DNA from 3 places in the Streptomyces sp. NPDC018045 genome. Region 3 is predicted to be linked to each of the others. Evidence: riboswitches for the same ligand, from Rfam matches in the RefSeq annotation. Region 3 holds a riboswitch; each other region holds the start of a gene.
What was found. A riboswitch is a leader RNA that binds a small molecule or an ion and turns the genes downstream of it on or off. The one in region 3 is predicted to bind thiamine pyrophosphate.

Region 1 (10,454 bases), on a different contig from region 3:
GCCCCACACGGTGCGGAGCGAGGACGATCTGCTGCACCGCCTGGACGCGGTGCGCCGCGCCCAAGTCGCCTATGAGCAACAGGAATATGCCTTGGGCACAGTATGCTCGGCGATTCCGATCCAGGTGGGTTCGGCGGCGGCGACCGTGGCGATTTCTCTTCCCGCGAGCGACACCGAGCGCCTACACTGCGTTACCGATCGACTACGCAGAATGGTGGAGGCGACGTTAACTACCCTCGCTTTCTCTATCAGTATCTGAAAAATCACTCCTTGTGATCCGCTGGCACGTGACAGACGATGGCGTCAATGGAGCCAAGAGGGACGATTCCTGGCCATCTCCGACCAAGTCCGGGGCAGAGGTTGATGACCGACACAGTTCAGGCAGAAGTGATCATGAGCTTCCTCGTGTCCGAGGAACTCGCCTTCCGTATCCCGGTGGAGCTGTACTTCGACCGCGCGGACCCCTATGCGGTCAGCTTCACCTTCGACCTTCCCGGCGATGTGCCCGTGACCTGGGCGTTCAGCCGGGAACTGCTGCTGGACGGACTGAGCAAGCCGTCCGGTGAGGGCGACGTACGCATCGAGCCGTCCTCCTCCGAGCACCTCAGCGATGTCTTCATCAGCCTTCAGGTGGCCGACGAACGGGCGCTGTTCCGTGCCGGCGCCGCGCCGCTGGTGGCCTTCCTCGACCGTACGGACCGACTCGTCCCGATCGGGGAGGAAGAGGTGTGCGACACGCTCGACTCGACATTGGACCGGATTCTTTCGGAGGCGCAGAAGGCGGGGTGACCGGCGCCGGCTCCGGCCGGCCCCGCCGGATGGTCGCCGGGCCGGACGCGCCCGAGCCGACCGGCCGGTTCAGCGCTTGCGGCGCCGTCTGCCACCGCCGGCGCTCCGCCCGGCACGCCGTCCCGCGTGCCCTGCGCGTCCTGCGCTCCGCCCCGTATCCCGGTCATCGCCCCGGCCTGTGCCGTGGTCCGTGCGCAGGCCGCCGCCCGTGCCCCGGTCAGCCGAGACGACCAGCGCGGCCAGCAGAGTGGTCAGCGGTACGGACGCGACCAGGCCGATGCTGCCCACCAGCGTCCGTACGACCTCCTCGGCGACCACCTCGCTGGTGGCGACTGTCGCGACGCTGCTCTGTGCGATCGAGAACAGCAACAGCAACGGCAGTGCCGCGCCCGCGTAGGCGAGCACCAGTGTGTTGACGACCGACGCGATGTGATCGCGGCCGATGCGCATCGCCGCGGTGTAGAGCTTGCGCCAGCCTGCCGACGGGTCGGCCTCCTTCAGTTCCCAGACCGCGGCGGTCTGGGTGACGGTCACATCGTCGAGCACGCCCAGCGAACCGATGATGATGCCCGCGAGCAGCAGCCCGCGGATCTCGATGTCGGGGTACAGACCGTGCACCAGTCCGGTCTGGTCGTCGGTGTTGCCGGTCAGCAGCGCCCATCCGATGAAGACGGAGCCGAGCAGGCCGATCAGCAGCAGTGAGACGAGCGTGCCCAGGACGGCGACGGACGTACGCGCCGTGAGGCCGTGGCACATGTAGAGGGCGACCAGCATGATCGCGCTGCCCCCGACGATGGCGACCACCAGGGGATTCGACCCTTGGAGGATGGCGGGGAGGATGAACAGCGTCAGGACCAGGAAGCTCACGACCAGCGCGACCAGCGCGAGGACGCCGCGCAGCCGCCCGACCACGACGACCGCCGCTGCGAAGATGGCGGCGAGTACCCACATCGGGAAGGTCCGGTCCACATCGGTGACCGAATACTGCAAATCCTTGGGCGCTTTGGGCGCGTACGCGACCACGACTCCCTGCCCGGCCTTGTAGTGCCGCGTGGCGTCGGGCGTCACGATCGACTCGAACCGCCGGCCCGTGTCCTTGCCCGTGGTCACCTCGATGACCGCCCGCTCGCAGTGCGTGGGCTGCCGGGGGCCCGCGGGGGAGGACGGTTGCTGCTGCGACGGTTGCTGTTGCTGCTGGGCATGGACGTCCGCGCAGTTCACCTCCTCCACCTTCACCACCTTCGCCTTCTCGGTCGGCTGGTCGAAGCCGACGCCGGTCGGCTTGTGGTCGGGAGCGCCGCCCGGCCACAGCACGACCAGACCGGCCAGGACCGCGGCGGCGAAGGGGATGAGCACCGCGGCGATGACCTTCCGCAGGTGACGGGAGACGGGGGCGGCGGGGCCGTGCCCGTGGCTGTGGCCGTGGCCGTGCCCGGCCCCGTGTCCGGATCCGGCCCCGTGGCCGGTCTCCGGTGTGGCTTGGCCGGGATCGCGCCCGTGATTGTGCCCGTGACCGCGTCCTTGGTCGTGCCCCTGGTCGCGTGGCGCGCGCGCGTGCCGCTGACGGCCGTCATCAGGCACGACGCGTCGGGAGTCGGCATCAGGGCCGGGCGCGGACCCGGGCTGCGGCCCGTACCCGTACCCGTGCGGCGGACCGGAAGCGTCGTGGTGCGCGGAGTGCGAAGGCTCGTTGCTGGTCACCGCACGATCATCGCAAGAACTGGCAGGGCCCCCTGTTCACCGCGCCACACCGGCCGCTACCGTGGTGGCACCTTTGCAATCGCGGGAGCTCGGAGCACCGGGCTGAGAGGGCGCTGACCCCCGTACGGAACGTCCGGCAGAAGCCGGACCGCCGGCACGGACATCGCTGCGTCGACCGCCGAACCTGTTACCGGGTAATGCCGGCGTAGGGAGTGGGTCTTCATGACTCTGCAGGATGCACGCACGCCCGAAAACGGCCGGGGCTCCGCCAAGGAGATCGGCTGGCACAAGGGCTACCTCGCCGGATCGCGCCCCGACCTCCGGGTCCCGGTCCGTCGTGTGCACCTCACCAACGGCAAGGACGTGACGCTCTACGACACGTCAGGGCCGTACACCGACCCCACCATCGAAACGGACGTCCGCCGCGGCCTGGCACCGCTGCGGGAGAACTGGATCATCAGCCGCGGGGACACCGAGGAGTACGCGGGCCGCCCGCCGCGGCCCGAGGACGACGGCCTCAAGCACACCTCGCCGCGCGGCGGCCTGAAGAACCTCGACGCGGTCTTCCCGGGCCGGCCCCGGCAGCCCCGCCGGGGCCGGGGCGGCGCCGCGGTCACCCAGCTCGCGTACGCGCGGCGCGGCGAGGTCACGACGGAGATGGAGTACGTCGCGCTCCGCGAGAACGTCTCACCCGAGTTCGTACGGGACGAGATCGCGGCCGGCCGGGCCGTACTGCCCGCCAACGTCAACCACCCGGAGATCGAGCCGATGATCATCGGCAAGAACTTCCTGGTGAAGGTCAACGCGAACATCGGAAACTCCGCCGTCACCTCCTCCATCGAGGAGGAGGTGGAGAAGATGACCTGGGCGACCCGCTGGGGCGCCGACACGGTCATGGACCTGTCCACCGGCCGCAACATCCACACCACCCGCGAATGGGTACTGCGCAACTCCCCCGTCCCCATCGGCACCGTCCCCCTCTACCAGGCACTGGAGAAGGTGGACGGCAAGGCCGAGGAACTGTCCTGGGAGATCTACAAGGACACGGTCATCGAGCAGGCCGAACAGGGCGTCGACTACATGACCGTGCACGCGGGAGTCCTGCTGCGGTACGTCCCCCTGACGGCCCGCCGCAAGACCGGCATCGTCTCGCGCGGCGGCTCCATCATGGCGGCGTGGTGCCTGGCCCACCACAAGGAGTCGTTCCTCTACACCCACTTCGAGGAACTCTGCGAGATCCTCGCCTCCTATGACGTCACGTACTCCCTCGGCGACGGGCTGCGCCCCGGCTCCATCGCGGACGCCAACGACGAGGCGCAGTTCGCGGAGCTGCGGACGCTCGGGGAGCTGAACTCGATCGCCAAGCGGCACGGCGTACAGACGATGATCGAAGGCCCGGGGCACGTCCCGATGCACAAGATCAAGGAGAACATCGACCTTCAGCAGGAGATCTGCGAAGAGGCCCCGTTCTACACGCTCGGCCCGCTGACCACGGACATCGCGCCCGCGTACGACCACATCACCTCCGGGATCGGCGCGGCGATGATCGCGTGGTGGGGCACCGCGATGCTCTGCTACGTCACGCCCAAGGAGCACCTGGGCCTGCCGGACCGGGACGACGTGAAGACCGGTGTCATCACGTACAAGATCGCGGCCCATGCGGCGGACCTGGCCAAGGGGCACCCGGGCGCCCAGGAGTGGGACGACGCGCTGTCCGACGCGCGCTTCGAGTTCCGGTGGGAGGACCAGTTCAACCTGGCCCTCGACCCGGACACGGCGCGCGCCTTCCACGACGCGACGCTGCCGGCGGAGCCGGCGAAGACGGCGCACTTCTGCTCCATGTGCGGCCCGAAGTTCTGCTCCATGAAGATCTCCCAGGACATCCGCCGCGAACACGGCGGCGACCTGGCGCTCGACGCGGAGGCGGAAGCCGGCATGGCCGAGAAGTCGAAGGAGTTCGCGGCGGCGGGGAATCGGGTGTATTTGCCGATCGCGGAGTGAGGGTTTCTGAGACGGACGGGCCCGAAGCCGTCAGGAAACTCTCGTCGCTCGGCACATGATCCAGGAGCGCCTCACGGGTGGTCGTGTAACCCGGTTCCCGGCAGACATCGGCTGCGGGGAACCAGGGCTCCCCGTGGGGGAGAGCGATCCTCCGTACGCGCGCTCCTGTCGCCGCCGTACACGAAGTCACTCACGTCCATGGCGTCCTGCTGGGTCTCGTGACCCGTCGTTGGTCGTATTCGCTCATCGCGAATCACCTCCACGCCGAACGTAAGTCCCCGGCCACTCCAACCCCCGCCCGGTGAACCGCATTTCACTCCACCGGGGCGGAGTGCCCTCGCACGCGCACCGCGGGGGCCCGGCTTCGGGCCCCCGCGGTCATGGAACGTCGGCGCTATTCAGGATGGTGGTCCGGGCCGCCGTAGTCGGGGCTGGTGAAGTCCGGGCTGGTGAAGCGGGGTCGGGGAGCGGCGGGCGGGCCGCCGTCCGGGCTGGTGAAGTCGGGCCGTGAGTAGCCCAGGGACGGGATACGACTGCCACCGTCGACGCCGCGGCGCGGTACGTACCGGGCCGTGCCGTGGCCGTTGACGCCGGCCGGGTCGGTCAGGGCCTCGCGCAGGAACGGCAGTATGCCGCGCTCCAGGAGCGCCTGCCGCCAGGCGTCCCGGGCGAGGTCCACTTCCCGGGCCCGGCCGCCGCGCCCGTCACCGGTGCGTGGGGCGCGGAGCGAGGTGGACCCGTTGCGCCAGGCCGCGTGGACCAGGCTCGCCATGGCGATGAGGGCCCCCGCGGCGGTGATCGCCGCGAAGATCCAGCCGACGCTGATCATCGGCTGGGCGGCGGCCGGGTCGGTGCCGACCGTCCGCAGGATGTATCCGATGACCAGGAACAGGACGGCGGCGATCCCCGCCAGTACCGGGGCCAGTACCGCGAGCATCGCGCCCAGCCCGGCACCGGCCGGTTCCGCGACCTCGCTCACGGTCGTGGCGAGGTCGATCCCCGGGCCGCCCGCGGACGCGCTTTTCTCCTCACGGCCTTCCACACCGCCCGCGTCCGGTGCGGGTGCGGGAGTGCGCAGCTCCTCGCGAAGCCGTACATAGTGTCGGTATTCGGCCGTCGCGCATACGGCGATGGCGGACGTGGCGCTGAGCGCCATGGTGCGCAACTGCTCGGTGTTGAGGTGCTTTCCCGCCGCGGAGGTCATTTCCGGTCGGTATTCCGCGGTGCGCAGCGCCTCGTCGAGGAGCCGCGCGAAGTCCGCGCGGTCCTCGTTCAGCAGGTGCGGAGCGCTGTTCATGTGCATCCCCCGATGCTCCGTAGGGCCGTACAGGCCGGCGTGGGCCGGGCAGTGGGCGGAAACGGAGGAGAGCCTGCTACGGATAGACCGATGGTAGAGCGCCTCCGGCACGGGGTGACAGGGTGTTTGCGGAAATAGGGACCGCTCCTGTCCAGCTCGGACCCCGCTGCGCCACTTCCCTACCTGCCGCTACCCCTGCCCGGATAACGCTCAGCCACTCAGGGGAAGTTGAACGACCAGTAGCTTTCCGGCCATGGTGATCCCGCCGTCCATGGCGATCGCCAGCCCGTCGGCGTAGACGTGCGGACCGTCGACGGCGATGCCCTCACCTTCGTCGTCCTCGCCGCCGACCTCGCCGAGGAGGTACGGGATGGGGCTGTGGCCGTGCACGACGCGCCGGCCGCCGTAGGTGTCGAGGAGTTCGCGTACGGCCAGCGGGCCCGCTTCCTCGTCGCGGAAGGCGAACCGCTTGGTGAACTTGCGGAACAGGTCCCAGACCTCGTCGGCGTCGCTGCGCGTGAGGACGTCGTGGACGGTGTCGTTGACGTCCTCGATGGAGTCGCCGTACTCCAGATAGGCGGTCGTGTCGGAGTGCACGAGCAGGTGCCCGTCCTCCTCCATCACGGCGTCCAGCCGGGCCATCCACTGGAGGTGGTGGTCCTGGAGGCGGTCCATGTCGGTCTTCTGGCCGCCGTTGAGGAGCCAGGCGGCCTGGAAGGACGCGGTACCGGCGCCGGACTGGACCGGGGTGTCGCCGAACCGCTTGGCGCCGAGCAGCAGCAGTTCGTGGTTGCCCATGAGGGCCTTGCAGTAGCCGCCGGCCGCCGCGGCCTCGGCGGACAACTGCATGACGAGGTCGATGACGCCGATGCCGTCCGGGCCGCGGTCGGTGAAGTCGCCGAGGAACCACAGCCGGGCGTTGCCGGCGGCCCACTGGCCATCGGCGTCGATGAGCCCCTCGGCGGCGAGCGCCTCGCGCAGCTCGTCGTAGTAGCCGTGCACGTCGCCGACGACGTACAGCGGGCCGCCGCCCTCCTGCTGCTCGGAGGCGGACGCGGCCGACTCGGGCACCGCCGTCAGGTCGACGGTCGGGCGGTCGATGAGGGTGTCCGTACGGGTGACGGGCGGGAGGTCCGTACGGCCGGCGGCGTGGCCGGTGCCGTCGGCCCGGGCACCGGCGCCGATGACCGGGAGGGAGCGCTCGGTGGGCGTGTACTCGGGCGGCATGCCGTGCGGGGCGGCGGGCGCGCCCACGGAGGCCGGCGGCGCCGGCGGCTGCGGGGGAACCGCGGGTGCCGGGGGCACCGGCGGCTGTGCCGGAGCCGGAGGTTGTGCCGGCATGGTCCGCACCATGGGTCCCACACTGGCCCCCTGAGTCATCGACCCCTCCACCATCGCGCCGCCGTGCACCTCGCGGACCTTGCCTGGTCGACGGCGGTCCGTGGTGTCGTGCGCCCATCATAGGAATGCCGCTCGCGGGTTGTGACGCACCCGGGGGTGGTCAATCGTTCGGCGCCCGGTCTTCGCTGCCGTTTTCTCCGGGATCCACCCGATTTTATCCCGGGCGACGGGGCACCGGGCGGGCGGCACGGCGACGGCAGGACGACGGTACGACGTGATGAAGTCGCCCGAGTGGCGCTTTCGGCGTGGCGTCGGCCGACCGCGAGCCGGTGACGGGGCGGGCTCCGGCCGAGGCGGAGGGCGGGGCGGTGCACCGGTGCGTCGGGCGAGCACCGCGGTATGTCGCACGGGCCCCGCGGTATGCCGCACGGGTGCCACAAGTCGCCCGGGCGCCGCGACAGGTCGTACGGGGCCGCCGTACGTCGCACGGGTACCACACTCGTACGGACACCGCGACAGGTCGTACGGGCACCGTGACAGGCTCTACGGGCCCGCCGCGCGCCGCACGGTCGCCGGCACACCGCCGCACAGCCCCCACCGTGCACACAACACCTCGCGTGCCCCACACAAACCTCCGGCCGTGTGGACGCGGAAGGCACGTCCACACGGCCGCTCGAACGTGTGACGGTCGGACCCGGAGGGCCCGCGCGGTGACCGGCGGCCTCAGGCCCCGGACGGTCCCCGGGGCGGACTGACGGTCGTCCGTGTGGACCTGCGCTGGGAGGAGGTCCGCACGATCAGATCCGTCGGTATCACCTGCTCGACCGGACGCCCGCTGTCCAGCCCTTCGATGGCGTCGATCAGGAGCTGAACCACGGCGGTGCCGATCCGGCGGGGCTTGAGCGAGAGGGTGGTGATCGGCGGCTCGGTCGTGGCGTAGACCGTGGACTCGCTGCAGCAGACCAGCAGCAGGTCCTCGGGGACGCGCAGCCCGTAGCGTCTGGCGGCCGCGAGCAGGTCGGTGCCGTTCGGGTCGAACAGGCCGTACACCGCGTCCGGACGGTCCGGACGGGCCAGCAGCCGGTCGGCGGCCACCGCGCCCGCGCACGGGTCGTGGGCGGGGTAGGACTCGTACACCGGGTCCTGGCCGACCCGCTCGCACCAGCGCAGGTACGCGGTGGTGGACAGGCGGGTGTAGGTGTCGGTGGTGGTGCCGGTGAGCAGGCCGATGCGGCGGGCGCCGGCGTCGGCGAGGTGGTCGAGAAGGCCGAGGACGGCCGCCTCGTGGTCGTTGTCGACCCAGCCCATCACGGGGAGGGTGCCGCCGGGCCGGCCGTCGGAGACGACGGGGATGCCGTGCCGTACGAGCTCGGTGACGACGGGGTCGCCGTCGGCCGGGTCGATGACGACGGTGCCGTCGAGGGCGACGTTCGACCAGACGTCGTGGCGGGAGGTCGCGGGCAGGATGACGAGGGCGTACCCGCGGGCGAGCGCCGCCGAGGTGGCGGCTCTGGCCATTTCCGCGAAGTACGCGAATTCGGTGAAGGTGAAAGGTTCATCCCCGTACGTGGTGACGGTCAGGCCGATCAGTCCTGACTTGCCGGTACGGAGCGTGCGGGCGGCGGCGGAAGGGCGGTAACCCAACCGGTCGGCCACCTCGCGGACGTGGCGACGGGTGGCATCCGGAAGCCGGCCCTTGCCGTTGAGCGCGTCGGAGACAGTCGTGATGGATACCCCGGCTGCGGCGGCCACGTCCCGGATGCCTGCCCGCCCCAGCCGGCGACCGGTAGACCGGCTCACCTGGTGCTTCCCTGCTGCTGTCATGGCGAGCCGATAGTAGGGCTCGGGCGGTCCTTTCGCGGGGCGCTGCGTGCAGGAGCGGAAAGGCACGTTTCTGCACGGCTTTATGACCTTGATGCCCTGCGAAAGCAAGGGAGTTGGTGGTGCCCGCCAGCGACTGGTTGAGGAACGTTGGGAGTCGCCTGCCGATTGGTCCAGGTCTCGAAGAGGTCTCAAGTCACCTTCACGAGGGATGCGCGCCACGGCGCGAGCCACCGGCGCGTGACGGAGGGAGTAGCGCTCCCCAAGGGCTGTGCGCGGTGGGGACGGAACGCGCGGTGATCTCCCGGCCGGGGGCCTCCCGCCGAGACGATCTTCCCGGGCGGGGTGCCGGACAGGTGCACCGGCCGGGCATCCGCTCCTACCGGGCTGGCACTCCGGGACGGTTTCCGTACCGGCTGGGGCCTACGCCTGACGGGGCAATCCTCATAAGGTGTGGAGTATTGGCGACGGACGGCACGGTCGAGGAGGAACCTGCGGTGAGCGAGAAGAGCCCGAAGCTGCGCGCTGCGCTGGACGGCATCCCTACCTACAAGCCCGGCAAGCCGGCGGCGACGGGCGGCCCCGTCACGTACAAGCTGTCCTCCAACGAGAACCCGTATCCGCCGCTGCCCGGCGTCCTGGAGAGCGCGGTGGCCGCCGCCGGGGCCTTCAACCGTTACCCGGACATGGCCTGCGCGGGGCTGCTGGCCGAGTTGTCGGAGCACTTCTCGGTGCCCGTCGAGCACCTGGCGACGGGCACCGGCTCGGTGGGCGTGGCCCAGCAGCTCGTGCAGTCGACCGCCGGGCCCGGTGACGAAGTGATCTACGCGTGGCGGTCCTTCGAGGCGTACCCGATCGTCACCCAGGTCGCCGGCGCCACCTCCGTGCAGGTGCCGCTGACCGCCGGTGAGGTGCACGACCTGGACGCGATGTACGCGGCGATAACCGACCGGACCCGGCTGATCTTCGTCTGCAACCCCAACAACCCCACCGGCACCGTCGTCCGCCGGGCGGAGCTGGAGGCGTTCCTGGACCGGGTGCCGAGCGACATTCTGATCGTCCTGGACGAGGCGTACCAGGAGTTCAACCGCGATGCGGACGTACCGAACGGTCTGGACCTGTACCGGGACCGCCCCAACGTCTGTGTGCTGCGAACCTTCTCCAAGGCGTACGGGCTCGCCGGGCTGCGGATCGGCTTCGCGGTGGCCCACGAGCCGGTGGCGGCCGCGCTGCGCAAGACGGCCGTGCCGTTCGGCGTGAGCCAGCTCGCGCAGGAGGCGGCGGTGGCCTCGCTGCGCAGCGAGGACGCGCTGATGGAGCGGGTGGACGCGCTGGTCACGGAGCGGGCCCGGGTCTGCGAGGCGCTGACCGCGCAGGGCTGGACGGTGCCCGAAACGCACGCGAACTTCCTCTGGCTGCGGCTGGGCGACCGTACGCTCGACTTCGCGGCGGCGTGCGAGAAGGCCGGGGTGGTGGTGCGTCCCTTCCCGGGTGAGGGGGTGCG
Region 2 (10,454 bases), on a different contig from region 3:
TGCTCGTTGAGGAATTCGATGACCTCGGGGTCGCCCTGCATGGCAGCGGGCTCCTTCCACGCGAGTACTGGCAGGTGCCGCGCATCCTTGCACCGTCGCGAGCTGGGCGTCCAGTAAGTGCACGCTTAGTACGAGTTGCCCGAATCGCTGTCGCCCTGGTCACCGGCACCCCGGACGGTCTGACACCATGGAGAGCATGGGTCAGCCCGAAAGCCGCGAAGCGGAGCATCCTCTGCTGCCTCCGGGGCAGCGACTGCAACGGGGATGGCCGGTCACGCATTACGGCCCGGTGCCGAAGTTCCGGCCCGAACGCTGGGAGTTCCGCGCTTTCGGCGCCACCGCGGACGGCGGCAAACACTGCTGGACGCACGAGGAATTCTCCGCGCTGCCCTATACGACCGTTGTGGCCGACATGCACTGCGTCACGAAATTCAGCATGCTCGGCGCCGAATGGGGCGGGGTCTCCACCCGTACGATCCTCGATCTCGCGCCGCCGGCCCCGGACGTCACCCATGTGATGGTGTGGGCCGAATACGGGTTCAGTTCGAACCTCGGGCTGGACGACTTCGCCGACGCCAAATCCCTGTTCGCCACCCACCGCTCCGGCGAACTGCTCACCGCCGAGCACGGCTTCCCGGTCCGGCTGATCGTCCCGCACCTGTACGCCTGGAAAGGCCCCAAATGGGTGCGCGGCATCGAGTACATGACGGCGGACCGCCGCGGCTTCTGGGAAGAGCGCGGCTACCACAACCTCGGCGACCCGTGGCGCGAGCAGCGCTACTCCTACCAGGAGGAACCGGGCGACGGCCCGGAGCCGTGACAGCGCCGGGCCACCGGCCGGCCCTCCCGGCTCAGGCCGGGTCGCGCAGCCCCTTCAGGCGGGCCACGTCCACCGCGTGCCCCTCTTTGCCGCCCGGCGTCTCGATCACCAGCGGTACGCCCAGCGTGGCCGGGTGACGGAACAGTTCACCGAACGGGTCGGCGCCGATGTGCCCCGCGCCGATGTTCTCGTGGCGGTCCTTGTGGGCGCCGACGACATCCTTGGAGTCGTTGGCGTGGATCAGTTTCAGCCGCCCCTCGCCCGTGACGTCGACCAGCTCGTCCAGCAGCGCCTTCATCCCGCCGGGCGCCGCCATGTCGTGTCCGGCGGCGAAGGCGTGGCAGGTGTCCAGGCAGACACCCAGCTTCGGATGCCGGTCCAGCGCGTCGAAGTACGGGCCCAGGTCCTGAGCCAGCGCGCACAGCGAGGCGCCCTGCCCCGCCGTGGGCTCCAGCAGCAGCCACGGGTCGTCGTCGTGCGTCAGCTCCTCCAGCAGCGGGCGCACCCGCTCGCGTACCTGCGCCAGGGCCTCGGCGCGGGGCCGCCCGCCGGTCGCCGAGCCGGTGTGCACCACCACGCCCCGCGCGCCGATCGCCCGGCCGCGCAGCAGCGAGTGGCGCAGCGAGACCACGGACTTCTCGACGGTCTCCGCGGTGTGCGAGCCGAAGTTGATCAGGTACGGGGCGTGCACGTACGCCGGGAGGGACTCCCGCTCGCACGCCTCCCGGAACGCCTCGTCCTGCTGCGGGGTGCCGGGCGGCGTCGCCCAGCCACGCGGGTTGGCGACGAAGACCTGCACGGCCTCGCCGCCGATGTCACGGGCGTACGGGATACCGACCTTGGCCAGGCCGCCGGCCACCGGCACATGGCCGCCGACCGGGTTGCGCGCACGGGCGTCCTGCGGGGAAGGGGAGATGCTCACCCGTCAAGGGTGCCAGGTGCGGAGCGTCCGTTCCGAAGCGCGGGCGGGCGTCCTTGCTCACAGCGGCCGGGAGCCCGTGCCGGGCGCGTCCGTGGCGCGCGGCCCGCCCGGACCCCGGGCGGGCGCCCCCGGCTCACAGCACGCTCGCCAGCCGGATCGTGATCTTGCTGCCCTTCGCCGCCTGCTCGCCGCCCGCGACCGACTGGCTCTCGACCTTGTCCTTCGGGAACAGGAACGGCTTCTTGACCTCGGCCTCGAAGCCCGCGTCGGACAGCGCCCGCTTCGCGTCGTCGGCGCTCTTGCCCGTCACGTCCGGCACGGTCACCATCTCGGGGCCCTCGGAGAGGGTGAGCGTCACGGTGTCCCCCCGGCCCAGCTTGCCGCCCTGTCCCGGCGACTGCCGGGCGACCGTGCCCTTGTCGTGCGGGGAGTGCACCGTACCGTCCGCGATCTTCACCTCGAAGCCCGCGCCGCGCAGCGTCGCCTCCGCGTCCGCCCGGTCCCGGCCGGTCACGTCCGGTACGCCGACCTCGGCACCACGGCTGACCGTGAGCGCGACGGCGGTCTCCGGCCGGCGTTTGCTGCCCGCCGCCGGGTCGGTGCCGATCACCGACCCCTTGGCGACCTCGTCGGAGAATTCCTTGTGCACCGTGCCGACGGTCAGCCCCAGGTCGCGCAGCTTGCGCTTGGCGTCGGCGACCGGGGTGCCCGCCAGGTCGGGCACCTGGACGATCTCGGGGCCCTTGGACAGGGTGACGGTGACCGTGCCCGTACCGCGGATGCGCTCGCCGTTCTCCGGGTCCGTGGCCATGACGTGGCCGCGCTCCACGTTGGGGCTGAAGGCCCGCCTGACCTTCACGTCCAGGCCTTCCGCGCGCAGCGTCTGCTCCGCCTTCGCCTGCGTCATGTCCAGCACGGCCGGGACGGTGGTGAACTGTCCGGAGTTGATGTACCAGACGCCCGCGCCCACCACCAGCGTGAGCAGCACGGCGGCGATCACCGAGGCCGTCCTGCGCCGGGCCCCCAGCAGCCCGGCCCACGCCCCGGACCGGGGGACGGCGGCCGCCGGGCGCAGCCGGGTGGTCCGCCCGTCCGCCGACGCCGGGTCCGGTGCCGGGGCCTCCAGTCTGCTGGTCCGGTTCAGCGGCTCCTCCGGGGGCAGCGGCGGCTGCCCGGCGACCCGCGGCAGCACGCTCGTACGGTCCTCGGAGCCCGTCCGCGAGCCGTCCTCCGGCGCCTCGTGGGCCTGCGGCGGCACCGCGTCCAACTGCGCGTCGGACAGCTCGGCCCGTACCGCGCGGGTCTGTGCGAGCAGCGTCACCGCGTCCTGCGGGCGCAGCTCGGGGCGGCGCGCGGTGGCCGCGGCGACCAGGTCGTCGAGCTGCGGCGCCAGCTCGGGCGCGTACGCGGAAGGGGCCGGCACGTCCTCGTGCAGGTGCTGGTAGAGCACCTGGGCCGCGCTGCCGCCGGTGTGCGGCTTGCCGCCGGTCAGCATCTCGAACAGCACGACACCGCACGCGTAGACGTCCGCGGGCGGGCCGGCCGTACCGTCCTCGATCTGTTCGGGCGCCAGGTAGGAGACCGTGCCCAGGACCGAGCCGGTCGAGGCGGTGGTGTGGGTGTCCACCGTCCGCACGAGGCCGAAGTCGGCGACCTTGACCCGGCCGTCGTCGCCGATCAGGACGTTCTCCGGCTTCATGTCGCGGTGCACCAGCCCGGCCCGGTGGGCGGCGCCCAGCGCGGCCAGGATCGGCTCCACGATGTCCAGCGCGGCCCGCGGCTGGAGGGCGCCGCGCTCCCGCAGGACGTCGCGCAGCGTGCACCCGGCGACGTACTCCATCGCCAGGTACACGTACGTGCCGTCGGCACCCTGGTCGTAGACGCCCACCACATTGGGGTGGTCGAGCCGCGCGGCGGACTTGGCCTCGCGGATGAAACGGTCGACGAACGCGGCGTCGGCCGCCAGCGCGGGGTGCATCACCTTCAGGGCGAGCACCCGGTCCAGCCGGGTGTCCATGGCCCGGTAGACCGTGGCCATGCCGCCGGCGGCGACGCGCGCCTGCACCTGGTAGCGGCCGTCGAGCAGGTGCCCGACCAGGGGGTCCTGAAGGGTCGTATCCACGGCAGACGAGTCTACGAGCCGCCACGGCGGTGCCGGACGCCCTGCCCGTGAACCCGGGGCCATTGCATCCGAACAGTGACAGGGGCAGGCCACCGGCCGAGCCGGGATGGGCGGGATGCCCGTTTCGCGGGGCGGGCGGCGGCCGTCCCGGGCGCCACCCGCCGTGCCTCGGAAGGCGGGGCCCCGCGCCTCGGAAGGCGGGCCCGTGCCTCAGAAAGCGGGGCGCTCCGGGTCCAGCGCGGCGACGCCCTCCGTGGGCGAGGAGGCCTGAGCGTGGTGGCGGCGCGGGATCCGCCCCGCCCGGAACGCCAGCCGGCCGCCCTCGACCGCGTGCCGCATCGCCTCCGCCATCAGGACGGGCTCCTGCGCACGGGTCACCGCCGACGCCAGCATCACCGCGGCGCAGCCCAGCTCCATGGCCAGGGCGGCGTCGGAGGCGGTGCCCGCGCCCGCGTCCAGGATCACCGGGACCCCGGCCCGCTCGGTGATGAGCTGGAAGTTGTGCGGGTTGCGGATGCCCAGCCCGGAGCCGATGGGGGAGCCCAGCGGCATGATCGCGGCGCAGCCCACGTCCTCCAGCTTCCGGGCCAGCACCGGGTCGTCGTTGGTGTACGGCAGGACGGTGAAGCCGTCGTCCACCAGCGTCTCGGCGGCGTCCAGCAGCTCGACCGGATCGGGCAGCAGGGTGCGCTCGTCGGCGACCACCTCCAGCTTGACCCAGTCGGTGCCCAGTGCCTCGCGGGCCAGCCGGGCGGTGAGGACGGCCTCGCCCGCGGTGAAGCAGCCGGCGGTGTTCGGCAGCACGCGGATGCCGTGCCGCTCCAGTACGGACAGCACCGAGCCCTGCACGGTCGGGTCCAGGCGGCGCATGGCGACCGTCGTCAGCTCCGTACCGGAGGCGAGCAGCGCCCGCTCCAGGACGTCGAGGCTGGGCGCCCCGCCCGTGCCCATGATCAGACGGGAGCCGAAGGCGGTGCCGGCGAGGGTGAGGAGATCGTCGGCCATGACGTACGGATCAGCCTCCCTGGACTGCGGTGAGGACCTCGACGCGGTCGCCGTCGCCGAGCGCGGTGGCGGGCCACTGGCCGCGCGGCACCACGGCCTCGTTGACGGCGGCGGCCACGCCGCCGGGCGCCGTGGTCAGACCGGCGACGAGCCGGTCCAGGGTGAGCCCGCCGGGGAACTCCCGGGGCTCGCCGTTCACGGAGACGGTGATGGGCGCGGTGACGGTCATACGGGCTGCTCCTGAGGGGCGGGGGAAGGCGCGGGGGCCTGCCGGGCGCCGGTTGCCGGGGCGGCGCCGGACGGCGCCGAGGGGCCGGTTGACGCCGAGCGGCCGGGCGGCGCCGAGGGGCCGGGCGGCGCTGCGGGATCGGATGGCGTCGAGCGGTCGGACGACGCCGAGCGGTCGGAGGGCTTCGGTGCGAAGCGGCCCGGGGCGAACGCCCGCGCCTCCTCCGGCAGCGGGCCGCCGGTCAGTGCCGCCGCCATCACGTCGCCCGTGACGGGCGTCAGCAGCACCCCGTTGCGGAAGTGACCGGTCGCCACCAGCAGGCCGGGCAGCGAGGTCGGGCCCAGCAGCGGCGCGTTGTCGGGCGAGCCGGGGCGCAGTCCGGCGCGGGTCTCCACCAGGGGCAGTTCGGTGATGCCGGGGATCAGTTCGTGGGCGTCCCGCAGCAGTTCGTACACCCCGCCCGCGGTGATCGTGGTGTCCCAGCCCAGCTCCTCGCTGGTGGCGCCGACGACCAGCTCGCCGTTCTCGCGCGGCACGAGATAGAGCGGGCCGCCGCGCACCACGGCCCGTACGGTGCGGGACAGAAACGGTACGCCGCCGGGCCGGCCGTCCGGCATCCGCAGCCGCAGCACCTGGCCCTTGACCGGGCGCACCGGCGGCAGCACGTCCCCGGGGACGCCCGCCAGCCGCCCGCTGCGACTGCCCGCGGCCAGCACGACCTGCCCGGCCGCGATCCGGACGCCATCGGCCAGCTCGGCACCGGTGGCACGGCCCCGCTCGACGGTCAGCCGCCCGGCGGCCGCGCGGTGGAAGGCGACGCCGGCCCGCTCGCAGGCGGCGAGCAGCGCGGCGGCCAGCCGGCGCGGGTCGACCTGGTGGTCCCCGTCCACCCGCAGCCCGCCGCGCACGCCCGGCGCGAGCATCGGCTCCAGACGCCGGCACTCGCGCCCGGTCAGCCACTCGGACTCCAGGCCGCTGCGGCGCTGGAGGGCGTGCAGCTCGCGCAGGTGGGCGCGGTCGTCGGCGTCCAGCGCGACGGCCAGGGTGCCGCACCGGCGGTAGCCGAGGTCCAGGCCGCTCGCCTCCGTCAGCTCGGCGGCGAACTCCGGATAGCGGCGGGCGGAGGCGAGGTTGAGGCCGAGCAGCGTCTGCTCGCCGTGGTGCAGCTCGGTGACGGCGGCCAGCATCCCGGCCGCCACCTGGGCGGCGCCGCCGCCGGGGTCCGGGTCGGCGACGGCGGTACGCAGCCCACGCTGGGCCGCCCGCCAGGCGGTGACCAGGCCGATGATGCCGCCGCCGATGACGAGCACGTCCGGGGTCCGGTCGGACCCGGCCGCACCCGGCGCCTGCGCGGGCGGCCGCGAGGACGTCGGTACCGTCGGCCGTACGGGTTCGTGTGCAGGTGGATGCATGGGCGTCCAGCCCCTCCCTTCGCCGGCATGACCCGGATCAGGTTCGTACGGTCGGAGGCCGCGTCAGCCTCCCTCTCAGCCCGGTCGCGTCCGGGCTCCCGCGTGTGCGTTCACCGGCAACCCTAGTACGGGCCGCCGAGGCGCCGTAAGGGAGCGCCCGGTGCGCGGCGCGGGGCCGGTGCCGACGGGTGACGGGCCGTGACGTTGTGTCATAGATCTCGTCGCGCGGTGCTGATGGTCGCGCGACACGCCGTCCTACAGTGATCGGGTGAGCGAGCAGACCCAGTCCCAGGACCCTGACCGCACGCGCCCGGACCGGGGACCCGCCGAGCGCGCGGCCGAACGTGCCCGCAGCGCCGTCATCGTCGGCGCCGGCCTGGCCGGTGTGCAGACCGCCGTCGCCCTGCGCGAGCAGGGCTGGCGCGGCGCGATCACGGTGCTCGGCGACGAGCCGCACCGGCCGTACGACCGCCCGCCGCTGTCCAAGGCCGTGCTGCTCGGCAAGGCCGACGGGGCCACCTTCGACGTGGACTTCGAGGCGCTCGGCATCGACCTGCTCCTCGGGCGGCGCGCCACCGGGCTCGCGGGCGCCTCGCGGGTGCTGGAGACGGACGCCGGGCCGCTCCCGTACGACCACCTGGTGATCGCCACCGGCGCCGAGCCGGTCACCCTGCCCGGCTGCGACGGACTGCCGGACGTACACGTCCTGCGCACCCTCGACGACGCCGAGCGGCTGCGGCCCGTACTGGCCGGGCAGCGCGAGGTGGTGGTCGTCGGCGCGGGCTGGATCGGCGCGGAGTTCACCACCGCGGCGCGTGAGGCGGGCTGCCGGGTGACGGTCGTCGAGGCCGCCGACCGGCCGCTGGCCGGGGCGCTGCCCGCCGAGGTCGCCGCCCCCATGGCGGCCTGGTACGAGGACAGCGGCGCCCGGCTGCGCACCGGCGCCCGGGTCGCCGCCGTCACCGAGGGCGCGGTGACGCTCGCCGACGGCGCGACGCTCACCGCCGACGCGGTCGTCGTCGGCATCGGCGCCCGCCCCGCGACCTCCTGGCTGGCCGGCTCCGGCGTCGAGCTGTCGCCCGAGGACCGCTCCGTCCTGGCCGACGAGCGGCTGCGCACCACGCTGCCCGACGTGTACGCGGTCGGCGACTGCGTCTCCTTCCCGTCCGCCCGCTACGGCAGCCGCCTGCTGGTCCACCACTGGGACAACGCCCTGCACGGGCCGCGCACGGTCGCCGCGACCATCGTCCGCGGCGCGGCGGAGGGGCCGGTCTACGACCCGGTCCCGTACTTCTGGTCCGAGCAGTTCGGCCGCTTCGTGCAGTACGCCGGGCACCACGCCGGCGCCGACGAGACGATCTGGCGCGGTGACCCGGAGAGCGCGGCCTGGTCGGTGATCTGGCTGCGCGAGGGCGTACTCGTCGCGCTGCTGGCGGTCGGCCGGCCCCGCGACCTGGCCCAGGGGCGCCGGCTCATCGAGCGGGGCACGGCGCTGGACCGGCGGATGGCGGCGGACGCGTCCGTGCCGCTGAAGTCGGCGGCGCTCTGAGGGCGGACCGGCGGTGACGGGGACGGCCGGGGCCCGGGTCCGCCGACCGGCGGCCGGGGCCGGTGCGACGGGGCGGACGGCGGTGCGTTCGGGTGCCGTGGGCTGCGCCGATGGGGATGCCCCGCTACCGGCTGTCAGTGCGAGGTGGCAGGCTTGTCCCGTGACCGAGATTGACGCAAAGATCGATGGACTCGTTCCCGCCTGGCTCACCCTGCCCGACATCGCAGAGATGATCGGCGTCGAGGTGACGCGTGTGCGGCAGCTGGTGAAGGAGGGCCAGCTCATCGCGGTGCGCCGCGGCGAGAACCGCGCCCTGCACGTGCCGGCCGACTTCATCAAGGACGGCAAGGTCGTCAAGGGCCTCGTCGGGACGCTCACGCTCCTGCGGGACGACGGCTTCGCCGACGAGGAAATGCTGGAGTGGCTCTTCACCGCCGACGACACCCTGCCCGGCACCCCCGCCCAGGCCCTGCGGGAGAACCGCGGTACGGAGGTGAAGCGCCGGGCCCAGGCGCTCGCCGTCTAGGCTCGTCCGGCCCGGCTGCGGGCGTTCCGTGCACGGACACGGCCGCGGCCGCGGCGCCGTCGCGTCCGCACCCGCGGCCGCGGCCGTCTTCGCACCCATGGCGTGCGGGCCGGAAGGCCCGGCCCGCACGCCGCAGACCCGGGGGGACCCGCCCGATGACCACCGCACGCCACGCCCTGTCCGACGCCCGGCTCTACCTGTGCACGGACGCCCGCAGGCGCCAGGGCGACCTCGCGCAGTTCCTGGACGCGGTGCTCGCGTCGGGCGTGGACATCGTGCAGCTTCGCGACAAGGGCATGGAAGCCGCCGAGGAACTGTCCCACCTGGAAGTCTTCGCGGACGCCTGCCGCCGGCACGGCAAACTGCTGGCGGTCAACGACCGCGCCGACGTCGCCCACGCCATCGGATCGGACGTACTGCACCTGGGCCAGGGCGACCTGCCGGTGCCCGCCGCCCGCGCCGTCCTCGGCGCGGAGGTGCTGATCGGCCGGTCCACCCACGCCGAGGCGGAGGTGGACGCCGCGCTGGCCGAGCCCGGCGTGGACTATTTCTGCACCGGCCCCTGCTGGCCCACCCCCACCAAGCCCGGTCGGCACGCCCCCGGCCTCGGCCTGGTGCGGTACGCGGCCGCGCGCCGGCCGGAGCGCCCCTGGTTCGCGATCGGCGGCATCGACGCGTCCAACCTGGACCAGGTGCTGGCGGCGGGCGCCCGCCGGGTGGTCGTCGTCCGGGCGATCACCGAGGCCGAGGACCCGGGCGCCGCGGCCGCCGGCCTGGCGAAGCGGGTGCGCGCGCACGGCGTGTGAGCGGGGCGCGCGGCGGCTCCGGGCAGGCCCGCGGGGTGGCTCCGGCCGCACGGTGGCCGGAGCGCGGCTTCGCGCTAGCCGTCCGGTCCGTATCGACGAGGGCCGTCCGGTCCGTACCGGCGCAGGCCGCCCGAGCCGTACCGCCCCGAGCCGTCCGGACCGTGTCGGCGCAGGTCGTCTGGACGCGAGGTGGCCGGCCGGTGTCCGAGGCGTGGACCGGAACGCGGCTATCCGGGCATTTCCCCGGAGCCGGTTGGTGTGCGGGGAGCCGGTGGATAATCTGCACGTATGGCCCTAGGCACAGCTTCCACCAGGACTGATCGCGCACGGACCGTGCGCGACCTGCTCGCTTCCGGCAAGCAGTCGTATTCGTTCGAGTTCGCCGCCCCGAAGACGGAGAAGGGCGAGCGGACGTTGTGGAACGCCATTCGCCGGATCGAGGCGGTCGCACCGACCTTCGTCTCCGTGACGTACGGGGCGGGCGGCACCTCCCGCGAGGGCACGGTGCGCGCGACCGAGCGGATCGCCACCGACACCACCCTCACCCCGGTCGCCCACCTGACCGCCGTCAACCACTCCCTGGCGGACCTGCGCAACATCATCGGGCAGTACGCCGACGCCGGGATCCGCAACATGCTCGCGCTGCGCGGCGACCCGCCCGGCGACCCCATGGGCGACTGGATCCAGCACCCCGAAGGCGTCCTGTACGCCGCCGAACTGGTCCGGCTCATCAAGGAGTCGGGCGACTTCTGCGTCGGCGTGGCGGCCTTCCCGGAGATGCACCCGCGCTCCACGGACTGGGACGCCGACGTACGGCACTTCGTCGACAAGTGCCGGGCCGGGGCGGACTTCGCGATCACCCAGATGTTCTTCTACGCCGAGGACTACTTCCGGCTGCGCGACCGGGTCGCGGCGGCGGGTTGCGAGACGCCCATCATCCCGGAGATCATGCCGGTCACCAACGTCCGCCAGATCGAACGGTTCGCGCAGCTCAGCAATGCCGCCTTCCCGCCCGAGCTGGCCGAGCGCATCCTCGCCGTCAAGGACGATCCGGCGGCTGTAC
Region 3 (10,454 bases):
GACCTCCGGCGTTCTGCTCGAGCTGAAGTGCGAGACGGACTTCGTCGCCAAGGGCGAGAAGTTCCTGGCCGTCGCCAACGCGCTGGCCGCGCACGTCGCCGCCACCTCCCCGGCCGACCTGGAGGCGCTGCTCGCCTCCGAGATCGAGGCCGGCAAGACCGTCCAGGCGTACGTCGACGAGGCCAACGCCACGCTGGGCGAGAAGATCGTTCTGGACCGCTTCGCGCAGTTCTCCGGTGGCTACGTGGCCGCCTACATGCACCGCACCATGCCCGACCTCCCGCCGCAGGTCGGCGTCCTGGTCGAGCTGGACAAGGAGAACGCCGAGACCGCCAAGGACGTCGCGCAGCACATCGCCGCGTTCGCGCCGAAGTACCTCACCCGTGAGGACGTCCCGGCCGACGTCGTCGAGAACGAGCGTCGCGTCGCCGAGGCCACCTCGCGCGAGGAGGGCAAGCCCGAGGCCGCCCTCCCGAAGATCGTCGAGGGTCGCGTCAACGGCTTCTTCAAGGAGAACACGCTGCTCGCGCAGCCCTTCGCGAAGGACAACAAGAAGTCCGTCGAGAAGGTCCTGGAAGAGGCCGGTGTCTCGCTGAAGCGCTTCGCGCGCATCCGCGTCGGCGCCTGAGCCCAGCCGTGAGCCTTGTCGCCAAGGCCAGCGAATGACCTACGGCCCCGCTAGGGTCGTACGCAGTCGGCCGCGTACCGGCCGGCCGCAGATGTGACGAGGAGGCCATTGCCGTACAGGGATCTGACCCAGACCCCCGGCAATGGCCTTCTTCGTATGTGCACGAGGAGAGCGTGATGAATCAGGGTGCCGACGGCGCGGACACAGCCCACAAAGCCGACAGTGACGGGAAGGGACGCTTCCTGCTGAAGCTGTCGGGCGAAGCGTTCGCCGGCGGCGGCGGACTGGGTGTCGACCCCGATGTCGTGCACGCCATCGCCCGCGAGATCGCAGCCGTGGTCCGCGACGGCTACGAGATCGCCATCGTGATCGGTGGCGGCAACTTCTTCCGCGGCGCCGAACTGCAGCAGCGCGGCATGGACCGCGCCCGCTCGGACTACATGGGCATGCTCGGTACGGTCATGAACTGCCTGGCCCTCCAGGACTTCCTGGAGAAGGAGGGCATCGACTGCCGGGTGCAGACCGCCATCACCATGGGGCAGGTCGCGGAGCCGTACATTCCGCTGCGCGCCGTCCGCCACATGGAGAAGGGCCGCGTGGTCATCTTCGGTGCGGGCATGGGCATGCCGTACTTCTCCACCGACACCACCGCGGCCCAGCGCGCCCTCGAGGTCGGCGCCGAGGCCATGCTGATGGGCAAGAACGGGGTGGACGGGGTCTACGACGCCGACCCCAAGAAGTTCCCGGACGCGGTGAAGTTCGACGCCCTGGAGTACGGCGAGGTCATCACCCGCGATCTCAAGGTCGCCGACGCCACCGCCATCACGCTCTGCCGTGACAACAAGCTTCCGATCCTCGTCTTCGAGCTGCTCGCCGAGGGCAACATCGCGCGCGCGGTGAAGGGTGAGAAGATCGGCACGCTCGTCAGCGATCAGGGCACCCGGGCCTGACGGCACCAACTGCCGAATTGCCGTACGGGCGGGGCTCCGTACGGGCGGCAACCCCGGGCCGGGGGAAGACCTCGGCACGGGGATGGACAATGGCCTGCCGGTCGGACACCGTGCAGGAGAAGACGCGCGGCAGGGGCGAGGCTCTGCTTCTTACCGAAAAGACCAGGAGCAAGTGGTGATCGAAGAGATCCTCCTCGAGGCCGAGGAGAAGATGGAGAAGGCCGTCGTGGTCGCCAAGGAGGACTTCGCCGCGATTCGCACCGGACGTGCGCACCCGGCGATGTTCAACAAGATCGTGGCGGACTACTACGGCGCCATGACGCCGATCAACCAACTGGCGTCGTTCTCGGTGCCCGAACCGCGGATGGCCGTGGTGACCCCGTTCGACAAGAGCGCGCTGCGCAACATCGAGCAGGCGATCCGGGACTCCGACCTGGGCGTCAACCCGAGCAACGACGGCCACATCATTCGCGTGAACTTCCCGGAGCTCACCGAGGAGCGCCGCCGGGAGTTCATCAAGGTCGCCAAGAACAAGGCCGAGGACTCGAAGATCTCGATCCGCAGCATCCGGCGCAAGGCCAAGGAGACCCTCGACAAGCTCGTCAAGGACAAGGAGTCCGGCGAGGACGAGGTGCGCCGTGCGGAGAAGGAGCTCGACGACACCACCGCGAAGTACGTCGCGCAGGTGGACGAGCTCCTCAAGCACAAGGAATCCGAGCTCCTCGAGGTCTGATGAACGAGTCATCCTGGGGGGCCCCGCCTGGCGTCGGCCAAGCCGGTCAATGGGGACCACCCGACCAGGGGCCCGCCGGTTCGGCGGGTCCCGTGCACGACTGGGGCGCGGCGGCGCAGACTCGCCCCATGCCCATCGTGCCCGACGCAGGCGGACACCAGGACGACGACCGGAGCTCTCTGGACGACGTCCGGGACCACCGGGACGACAGGGGGGCCGCTCGGCTGAGCGGCCCCTCGTTCCGCGACGAACAGCCGCAGGAGCCCATGCCCACCTCTTTGCCGGGGCCCGACAGCTCACAGCAACCCCACAAGCCGCAGAAGAAGAGCGCGGGACGTAATCTCCGGGCCGCCATAGGGGTCGGCGTCGGCCTCGGCGCGGTCATCCTCTTCTCGCTCTTCGTCTACAAGCCGCTGTTCGTGGGCGTGATAGTCATCGCGGTGGTCGTGGGCCTGTGGGAGCTGACCTCGCGGCTGGCGGAGCGCAAGGACGTCAAGGTCCCCTTGGTCCCGCTGGCGCTCGGCGGTACGGCGATGGTGGTCGCCGGCTACGTGCGCGGCGCCGAGGGCGCGTGGGTGGCGATGGCGCTCACCGCGCTCGCCGCCCTCGTATGGCGCATGACGGAGGCTCCCGACAACTACCTTAGGGACGTCACGGCAGGCGTCTTCGCGGCGTTCTACGTGCCGTTCCTGGCGACGTTCGTGGCGATGATGCTCGCCGCCGACGACGGACCGCAGCGCGTCCTGACGTTCCTGCTGCTGACCGTCGTCAGCGACACGGGCGCGTACGCGGTGGGCTGGCGCTTCGGCAAGCACAAGCTCGCCCCGCGCATCAGCCCCGGCAAGACCCGCGAGGGGCTGTTGGGCGCGGTGCTGTTCGCCATGGTCGCGGGCGCGCTGTGCATGGAGCTGATCATCAAGGACGGCGTCTGGTGGCAGGGCCTGCTCCTGGGTATCGCCGTGGCGGCCAGCGCGACGCTCGGTGACCTCGGCGAGTCCATGATCAAGCGGGATCTCGGCATCAAGGACATGGGCACGCTGCTGCCCGGCCACGGCGGCATCATGGACCGCCTGGACTCCCTGCTGCCGACCGCCCCGATCGTCTGGCTGCTGTACGTGATCTTCGTCGGCTCCGGCTGACCAGCGGTTTTCCGGACGTACGTAGGGCCCGCCACTCCGCGTGGCGGGCCCTACGTACGTCCCGGGAGCGCCCGCGGATCGCGTCGGCGATCGTCACTTCGTACGTCTGCGACACTGGATGAACCATGCCTAAGCCCGGAGAACTCACTTTCGTCGCGCCGCGCGGAGCCAAGAAGCCCCCGCGGCACCTTGCCGATCTCACCCCCGCCGAGCGGCGCGAAGCCGTGGCCGCGGCCGGTGAGAAGCCGTTCCGCGCCAAGCAGCTCTCGCAGCACTACTTCGCGCGGTACGCGCACGACCCGGCGGAGTGGACCGACATCCCGGCCGCGGCGCGGGAGAAGCTGGCGTCGGAGCTGCTGCCCGAGCTGATGAGTGTGGTGCGGCACATCTCCTGTGACGACGACACCACCCGCAAGACGCTGTGGAAGCTCCACGACGGCACCCTCGTGGAGTCCGTGCTGATGCGCTACCCGGACCGGGTCACGATGTGCATCTCGTCGCAGGCCGGGTGCGGCATGAACTGCCCGTTCTGCGCGACGGGGCAGGCCGGCCTGGACCGGAACCTCTCCACCGCAGAGATCGTTCACCAGATCATCGACGGCATGCGGGCGCTGCGCGACGGTGAGGTACCGGGTGGGCCGGCCCGGTTGTCCAACATCGTCTTCATGGGCATGGGCGAGCCGCTGGCGAACTACAAGCGGGTCGTGGGCGCGATCCGGCGGCTGACCGACCCCGAGCCGGACGGGGTGGGCCTGTCGCAGCGTGGCATCACGGTGTCCACGGTCGGTCTCGTCCCGGCGATGCTGCGCTTCGCGGACGAGGGCCTGAAGTGCCGGCTCGCGGTGTCGCTACACGCGCCCGACGACGAGCTGCGTGACACCCTCGTCCCGGTCAACACGCGCTGGAAGGTGCGTGAGGTGCTGGACGCGGCCTGGGAGTACGCGGAGAAGTCCGGCCGGCGGATCTCGATCGAGTACGCCTTGATCCGGGACATCAACGACCAGGCGTGGCGTGGTGACCTCCTGGGCCGTCTGCTCAAGGGCAAGCGCGTCCACGTGAACCTGATCCCGCTGAACCCGACGCCCGGCTCGAAGTGGACCGCGTCGCGTCCCGAGGACGAGAAGGCGTTCGTCGAGGCCATCGCCGCGCACGGGGTGCCGGTGACCGTCCGCGACACGCGCGGGCAGGAGATCGACGGCGCCTGCGGGCAGCTCGCCGCCTCGGAGCGCTGAGGGCCCGCTGGTACTGTGTGATCGAACAAATGCACATTCCGACAGGGGAGCGCCACAGCGCTGAGAGTGCGGCAGTGTCACGGACCGAGCGTCACGGACACCGAGGTGCCGCAGACCCTTGAACCTCGCCCGGGTCATTCCGGGTAGGAAGTTCGGTCGTCACTCATGCTGTTGCGCCCCATCCGGACTGCTCCGTGCAGCGCCGGGTGGGGCCGCGTCTCTTCCTGGCCAGCCAGGAGGAATCCAGTGAGCACCACCAGAAGGATCGCCGTCACGGCGCTGGCCGTCGCGGCCGGCATGACGGCGCTCGCCGCATGCGGCTCGGGCGGCAGCGGCGGCGGCAAGGACCCGAAGACCGTCACGCTCGTCAGCCACGACTCCTTCAACGTCTCCAAGTCCGTGCTGGCGAAGTTCACCCAGCAGACCGGTTACAAGGTCGACGTCCTCAAGGGCGGGGACGCGGGCAAGGCCGTCAACCAGGCGATCCTCTCGAAGAGCAACCCCCAGGGCGACGTCTTCTTCGGCATCGACAACACGCTCCTGTCGCGCGGCCTGAAGGAGGGGCTCTTCAGCCCGTACCAGACCAAGGGGCTGGCGAGCGTCCCCGAGGAACTGCAGCTCGACAAGGCGGAACACCGGGTGACGCCGGTCGACTACGGCGACACCTGCGTCAACTACGACCGGGCCTACTTCGCGGAGCACAAGATCGCACCGCCGCGGACCTTCGACGACCTGCTCAAGCCCGAGTACAAGGGGCTGCTGGTCACCGAGAACTCCGCCACGTCGTCGCCGGGGCTCGCCTTCCAGCTCGGCACCATCGCCAAGTACGGCGAGTCCGGCTGGCAGGACTACTGGAAGAAGCTCAAGAACAACGGCGTGGAGGTCGTCGACGGCTGGGAGCAGGCCTACAACGAGCGGTTCTCGGGTTCGGCGGCCGGTCAGGGCAAGGGCGACAAGCCCCTGGTGGTCTCCTACGCGTCCAGCCCGCCCGTGGAGGTGCTCGGCAAGAAGCCCGCGCCCGAGGAGGCCCCGACCGGAGTCGCGACCGGCACCTGCTTCCGGCAGATCGAGTTCGCGGGCCTGCTCAAGGGCGCCAAGAACGAGAAGGGCGGCCAGGCGCTGCTGGACTTCCTGCTGAGCAAGGAGTTTCAGGAGGACGTACCGCTCCAGATGTTCGTCAACCCGGCGCGTAGGGACGCGAAGCTGCCGGAGCTGTTCACCAAGTACGGCGAGAAGATCGACAAGCCGGAGACGGTGGCTCCGGAGGACATCACCGAGCACCGCGAACAGTGGATCAAGCAGTGGTCCTCGCTCGTCCTGAAGTAGCCGGCGCCGAGAAGCGGGCACGCCGCGCACGGGGCACGGCCACGCGGCTCGCCCTGATGGCCCTGCCGCTCGCCTTCTTCGCACTGTTCTTCGCCTACCCGGTCGCCGCGATCGTCGGGCGCGGGCTGAAGGACGGCGGGCAGTGGCGGCTGGGCCGGGCCGGGGAGGTGCTCTCCGACCCGGATGTTCTGCATGTCCTGTGGTTCACCGTCTGGCAGGCGGCGGCCTCGACCGGGCTCACGCTGCTGATCGCGCTCCCCGGCGCGTATGTCTTCGCGCGCTTCGAATTCCCCGGAAAGCAACTGCTGCGGTCCGTGGTCGCGGTGCCGTTCGTGCTGCCGACGGTGGTGGTGGGCTCGGCGTTCCTGGCGTTGGTCGGGCGTGGCGGGGTGCTGGACGACCTGTGGGGCGTACGGCTGGACACCTCGGTGTGGGCGATCCTGCTGGCGCATGTGTTCTTCAACTACGCCGTGGTCGTACGGACCGTCGCCGGCCTCTGGGGGCAGCTCGACCCGCGGCAGGAGGAAGCGGCCCGGGTGCTCGGGGCGTCCCGCTGGGGCGCCTGGCGGCGGGTGACGCTGCCCGCCCTGGCGCCGGCCGTCGCGGCCGCCGCGTTGATGGTCTTCCTCTTCACCTTCACCTCCTTCGGGGTGGTGCAGATTCTGGGCGGCCCGACGTTCTCCACGCTGGAGGTGGAGATCTACCGGCAGACCGCCGATTTCCTGGACCTCCCCACGGCCGCCGTCCTCACCATGCTGCAGTTCGCCGCCGTACTGGCCCTGCTGGCCCTGCACGCCTGGACCGTACGGCGCCGGGAGGCCACCCTCACGCTCGTCGACCCGGCGCAGACCGTGCGGCGGCCTCGCGGCGCCGGCCAGTGGGCACTGCTGTGGGGGACGCTCGCCGTGATCACGCTGCTGCTGGTGGTTCCGCTGGTGGTGCTGATCGAGCGCTCCTTCGCCGGGCCGGACGGCTACGGACTGGTCTTCTACCGGGCGCTGCGGTCCGCCGCCTCGATGGACAGCACCTTCGCCGTCGCCCCGCTGAACGCCCTGGGGAACTCGCTCGCCTACGGCGCCGCCGCCACCCTGATCGCCCTGGTGGTGGGCGGGCTGGCGGCCGCCGCGCTGACGAGGCGGGGCGGCAGGCTGGTGCGGGGGTTCGACGCGTTGCTGATGCTGCCCCTCGGGGTTTCGGCCGTGACCGTCGGCTTCGGTTTTCTGATCACTCTCGATGAGCCGCCGCTCGATCTGCGGTCGTCGTGGTGGCTGGTGCCACTGGCCCAGGCGCTGGTCGGTGTCCCCTTCGTCGTACGCACCATGCTGCCCGTGCTGCGCGCCGTGGACGAGCGGTTGCGCGAGGCGGCGGCGGTGCTGGGGGCCTCGCCGTGGCGGGTGTGGCGCGAGGTCGACCTGCCGCTGGTGCGGCGGGCCCTGCTGGTCGCCGCGGGATTCGCCTTCGCCGTGTCGCTGGGCGAGTTCGGCGCGACGGTCTTCATCGCACGGCCGGACCACCCGACGCTGCCGGTGGCCGTCGCGCGGCTGCTGGGACGCGCCGGAGAACTCAACTACGGGCAGGCGATGGCGCTGTCCACGATCTTGATGGTGGTGTGCGCGGGCGCGCTGCTGGCGCTGGAGCGCATCCGTACCGATCAGGCCGGAGAATTCTAGATGGCGGAACACGCTGACACAGCGACGGACCAGGCGCTGCTGCGGCTGGAGGACGTCACCGTCCGCTTCCGCGACGGGCAGCCGCCCGCGCTGGACGCGGTGCGTCTGGACGTCGCCGAGCAGGAGATCGTCTGCGTTCTGGGGCCCAGCGGCAGCGGGAAGTCCACCCTCCTCCGGGTCGTCGCGGGGCTGCGGCCCGCCGACGCGGGACGCGTGTTCCTGGAGGGCCGGGACCAGTCGGGCGTACCGACGCACCGGCGCGGTGTCGGGCTGATGTTCCAGGACCACCAGCTCTTCCCGCAGCGCGACGTGGGCGGCAACGTGGCCTTCGGCCTGCGCATGCGCGGTGCCTCCCGCCCCGAGCAGGAGCGCACGGTGGCCGGCCTTCTGGACCTCGTCGGCCTTCCGGGCGCGCAGCGGCGCGCCGTCGCGGCGCTGTCCGGCGGCGAGCAGCAGCGGGTCGCGCTGGCCCGGGCACTCGCGCCGCAGCCCCGGCTGCTGATGCTGGACGAACCGCTCGGCCAGCTCGACCGCGGTCTGCGGGAACGCCTGGTCGTAGAACTGCGGCGGGTGTTCGGCGAGCTGGGCACGACGGTGCTGGCGGTGACCCACGACCAGGGGGAGGCGTTCGCCCTGGCCGACCGGGTGGTGGTCATGCAGGAGGGGCGGATCGCGCAGAGCGGCACGCCGCTGGAGGTCTGGCAGCGTCCCGCCACCGAGTTCGTCGCCCGCTTCCTCGGCTTCGACAACGTGGTGGAGGCGACCGTACGGGGCGGGTCCGCCGACACCGCGTGGGGCAAGCTGCCCGTGCCGGAGGGCACGGCGGACGGTCCGTGCCGACTGCTCGTCCGCCCGGCCGGGGTACGGATCACGACCGCGACGGAAGGGCTTCCGTGCACGGTCGTGGCCCGCACCTTCCGCGGCACCCACGTCACGCTCCTCCTCCAGCCTGCGGGCGGCCCGCAGGTGGAGGCCGCTTGCGCGCTGCGCGACGCCCCGGAGGACGGGGAGCGGGTGGGCGTCCGCTTCGCGGCGGAAGACATCGTGGTGCTGGACCGCTGACGGGCGGCGTTGTACGGGCGGGGCGCGGGGCCCCGGTGACTGGACTGCCCGCGGGGCCAGCCCATCGGGCGCTCACCGGGGCGTCAGCCGCTGGGCCTGCGCACCACCAGGCCGAGTCCGTACGCGAGGAGCACCCACCCGAGCCCGGTTGCGCAGGCCCATCTTCGTGCAGGCACGGGGCGGTTTTCGACGGCCGCAGTCAACAGTCCATGTGCGGTCGCCGACTCCCTCGTGCGGATGCTCCTCCCCCCGGGGCCACGCGTGGCCCCGGGGGGAGGGACGGTCGTGGGTCGTGAGGGGTGGGGCCTGAGGCCGCCCTAAGACGAGCTGGTGCGGCTGCTTGCCGGGTCGGCCTGCTCGGTACCGGACCGGTCGTCGCCGCTGCTCGCCGGCTGCCCGACCAGTGCCTTCGCTCCCTCGGTGGACGCCGTCGCCGCACCAGGGGCGTGCGAGCGGCCGCCCGGGGCCCCGTCCGGGGCGCCCGCCGCGCCTGGCGCCGCGGCGTCGGGCGATCCGGCGGCGGAGCCGTCTTCCGGCTCGCCGAACCAGGCGACCGCGACGGCGCCGGCCACCGCGACGACGAAGCCGAGTACGGCGACCCACGCGAAGCCCGGGCGGGAGGAGTCACCGAGCCACAGCACGCCGAGGATGCCCGGCACCACCGTTTCGCCCACCACCAGCGCCGCCGTGGCGCCGTTGACCGAACCGATCTGTAGGGCCACCGTGTGCAGGTACATCCCGCCGATCCCGGCGACCAGGATGGCGTAGAGGGCGGGGTCGGCCAAGAGCGTGGGCAGGTGGAACGGGTCGACGCCGCTCAGTACGCGTACTCCGACACCGAGCGCGCCGAAGCCCAGGCCGGACAGCAGACCGGCGAGAATCGCGGCGCGGCTGCCGAGCAGTCGGACGGCCAGCGTGCCCCCGCCGATCAGCACGATCGAGGCGACGAGCAGCCACCAATGCGTGGTCGTCGACGCGTCACCGCCGCCCTCCGGCCCGGCCGCCGTCGCCAGCAGGACCAGCGCCGAGCAGACCACGGCGATCGAGGCCCACTCGGGCCGGTTCAGCCGGATGCCGAGCAGCTTGATGCTGAGTACGGCGGTGATCACGAGGTTGGCGCTGATGACCGTCTGCGAGAGGAACAGCGGCAGCAGCCGGGCGGCCAGCGCGCCGAGGCCGAACCCCACGAAGTCCAGCACCGTGCCGACCATGAACTCCCACGTCACGGCAGCCTTGGCGGTGGAGGAGAGGCTGGGCCCGCCATGCTGGGTGACGCCGGTCGTGGACGCGGCAGCCGCCTCCCGGCGCGCGGACTTGCGCGATCCCACCGCTTGCAGGACCGACCCCGTGCCGTAGCAGACCGAGGCCGCTACCGCCGTCAGAAGACCGATGACCACCAAGAACTCCGTTCGCGCACTGCATGGATTTACCTGTGCATTACCTGGCTAGCCAGACGTGGATTCGGGGACGGGAGTTGCCTCGGACGGTCAGACAGATGCATCCGGGGCGGAAGGAAAGGACGCATCAGGCCGGTGGCCGGACCGGGCGGGTACCTTCCGGCGGGGCGCAACGAGCCGGTCGGCGAGCTGCCCCTGGCTTCCGGCGGTTCGTTCGTTTCAAGCCGCCAAGCCGCCAAGCCGCCAAGCCGCCAAGCCGCCAAGCCGCCAAGCCGTCAGGCCGTCGGGCCCGTTCCGGGAGCGGAAGCGGGAGTGTC

Region 1: another riboswitch for thiamine pyrophosphate. It lies ahead of thiC (phosphomethylpyrimidine synthase ThiC); the one in region 3 lies ahead of ACH4EB_RS28985 (thiamine ABC transporter substrate binding subunit).
Region 2: another riboswitch for thiamine pyrophosphate. It lies ahead of thiO (glycine oxidase ThiO); the one in region 3 lies ahead of ACH4EB_RS28985 (thiamine ABC transporter substrate binding subunit).

The regions. Positions count from the first base shown of each region.
Region 1 is NZ_JBIRFL010000003.1:370,925-381,378, forward strand. Features, by position in the region: gene ACH4EB_RS09245 (IclR family transcriptional regulator) at 1-259, shown strand, start outside; gene ACH4EB_RS09250 (SsgA family sporulation/cell division regulator) at 364-789, shown strand; gene ACH4EB_RS09255 (YibE/F family protein) at 859-2,490, opposite strand; TPP riboswitch at 2,562-2,719, shown strand; gene thiC (phosphomethylpyrimidine synthase ThiC) at 2,713-4,491, shown strand; gene ACH4EB_RS09265 (hypothetical protein) at 4,886-5,794, opposite strand; gene ACH4EB_RS09270 (metallophosphoesterase) at 5,999-7,141, opposite strand; gene ACH4EB_RS09275 (LacI family DNA-binding transcriptional regulator) at 7,853-8,953, opposite strand; gene hisC (histidinol-phosphate transaminase) at 9,448-10,454, shown strand, end outside.
Region 2 is NZ_JBIRFL010000001.1:273,694-284,147, reverse strand. Features, by position in the region: gene bfr (bacterioferritin) at 1-41, opposite strand, end outside; gene ACH4EB_RS01125 (sulfite oxidase-like oxidoreductase) at 188-820, shown strand; gene ACH4EB_RS01120 (deoxyribonuclease IV) at 852-1,742, opposite strand; gene pknB (Stk1 family PASTA domain-containing Ser/Thr kinase) at 1,876-3,864, opposite strand; gene ACH4EB_RS01110 (thiazole synthase) at 4,075-4,869, opposite strand; gene thiS (sulfur carrier protein ThiS) at 4,880-5,098, opposite strand; gene thiO (glycine oxidase ThiO) at 5,095-6,408, opposite strand; TPP riboswitch at 6,508-6,623, opposite strand; gene ACH4EB_RS01095 (NAD(P)/FAD-dependent oxidoreductase) at 6,779-8,059, shown strand; gene ACH4EB_RS01090 (Rv2175c family DNA-binding protein) at 8,220-8,585, shown strand; gene thiE (thiamine phosphate synthase) at 8,741-9,391, shown strand; gene metF (methylenetetrahydrofolate reductase [NAD(P)H]) at 9,680-10,454, shown strand, end outside.
Region 3 is NZ_JBIRFL010000018.1:87,475-97,928, forward strand. Features, by position in the region: gene tsf (translation elongation factor Ts) at 1-628, shown strand, start outside; gene pyrH (UMP kinase) at 805-1,578, shown strand; gene frr (ribosome recycling factor) at 1,754-2,311, shown strand; gene ACH4EB_RS28975 (phosphatidate cytidylyltransferase) at 2,311-3,450, shown strand; gene rlmN (23S rRNA (adenine(2503)-C(2))-methyltransferase RlmN) at 3,576-4,682, shown strand; TPP riboswitch at 4,716-4,850, shown strand; gene ACH4EB_RS28985 (thiamine ABC transporter substrate binding subunit) at 4,929-6,008, shown strand; gene ACH4EB_RS28990 (ABC transporter permease) at 6,065-7,678, shown strand; gene ACH4EB_RS28995 (ABC transporter ATP-binding protein) at 7,679-8,740, shown strand; gene ACH4EB_RS29000 (hypothetical protein) at 9,058-10,137, opposite strand; gene ACH4EB_RS29005 (LOG family protein) at 10,413-10,454, opposite strand, start outside.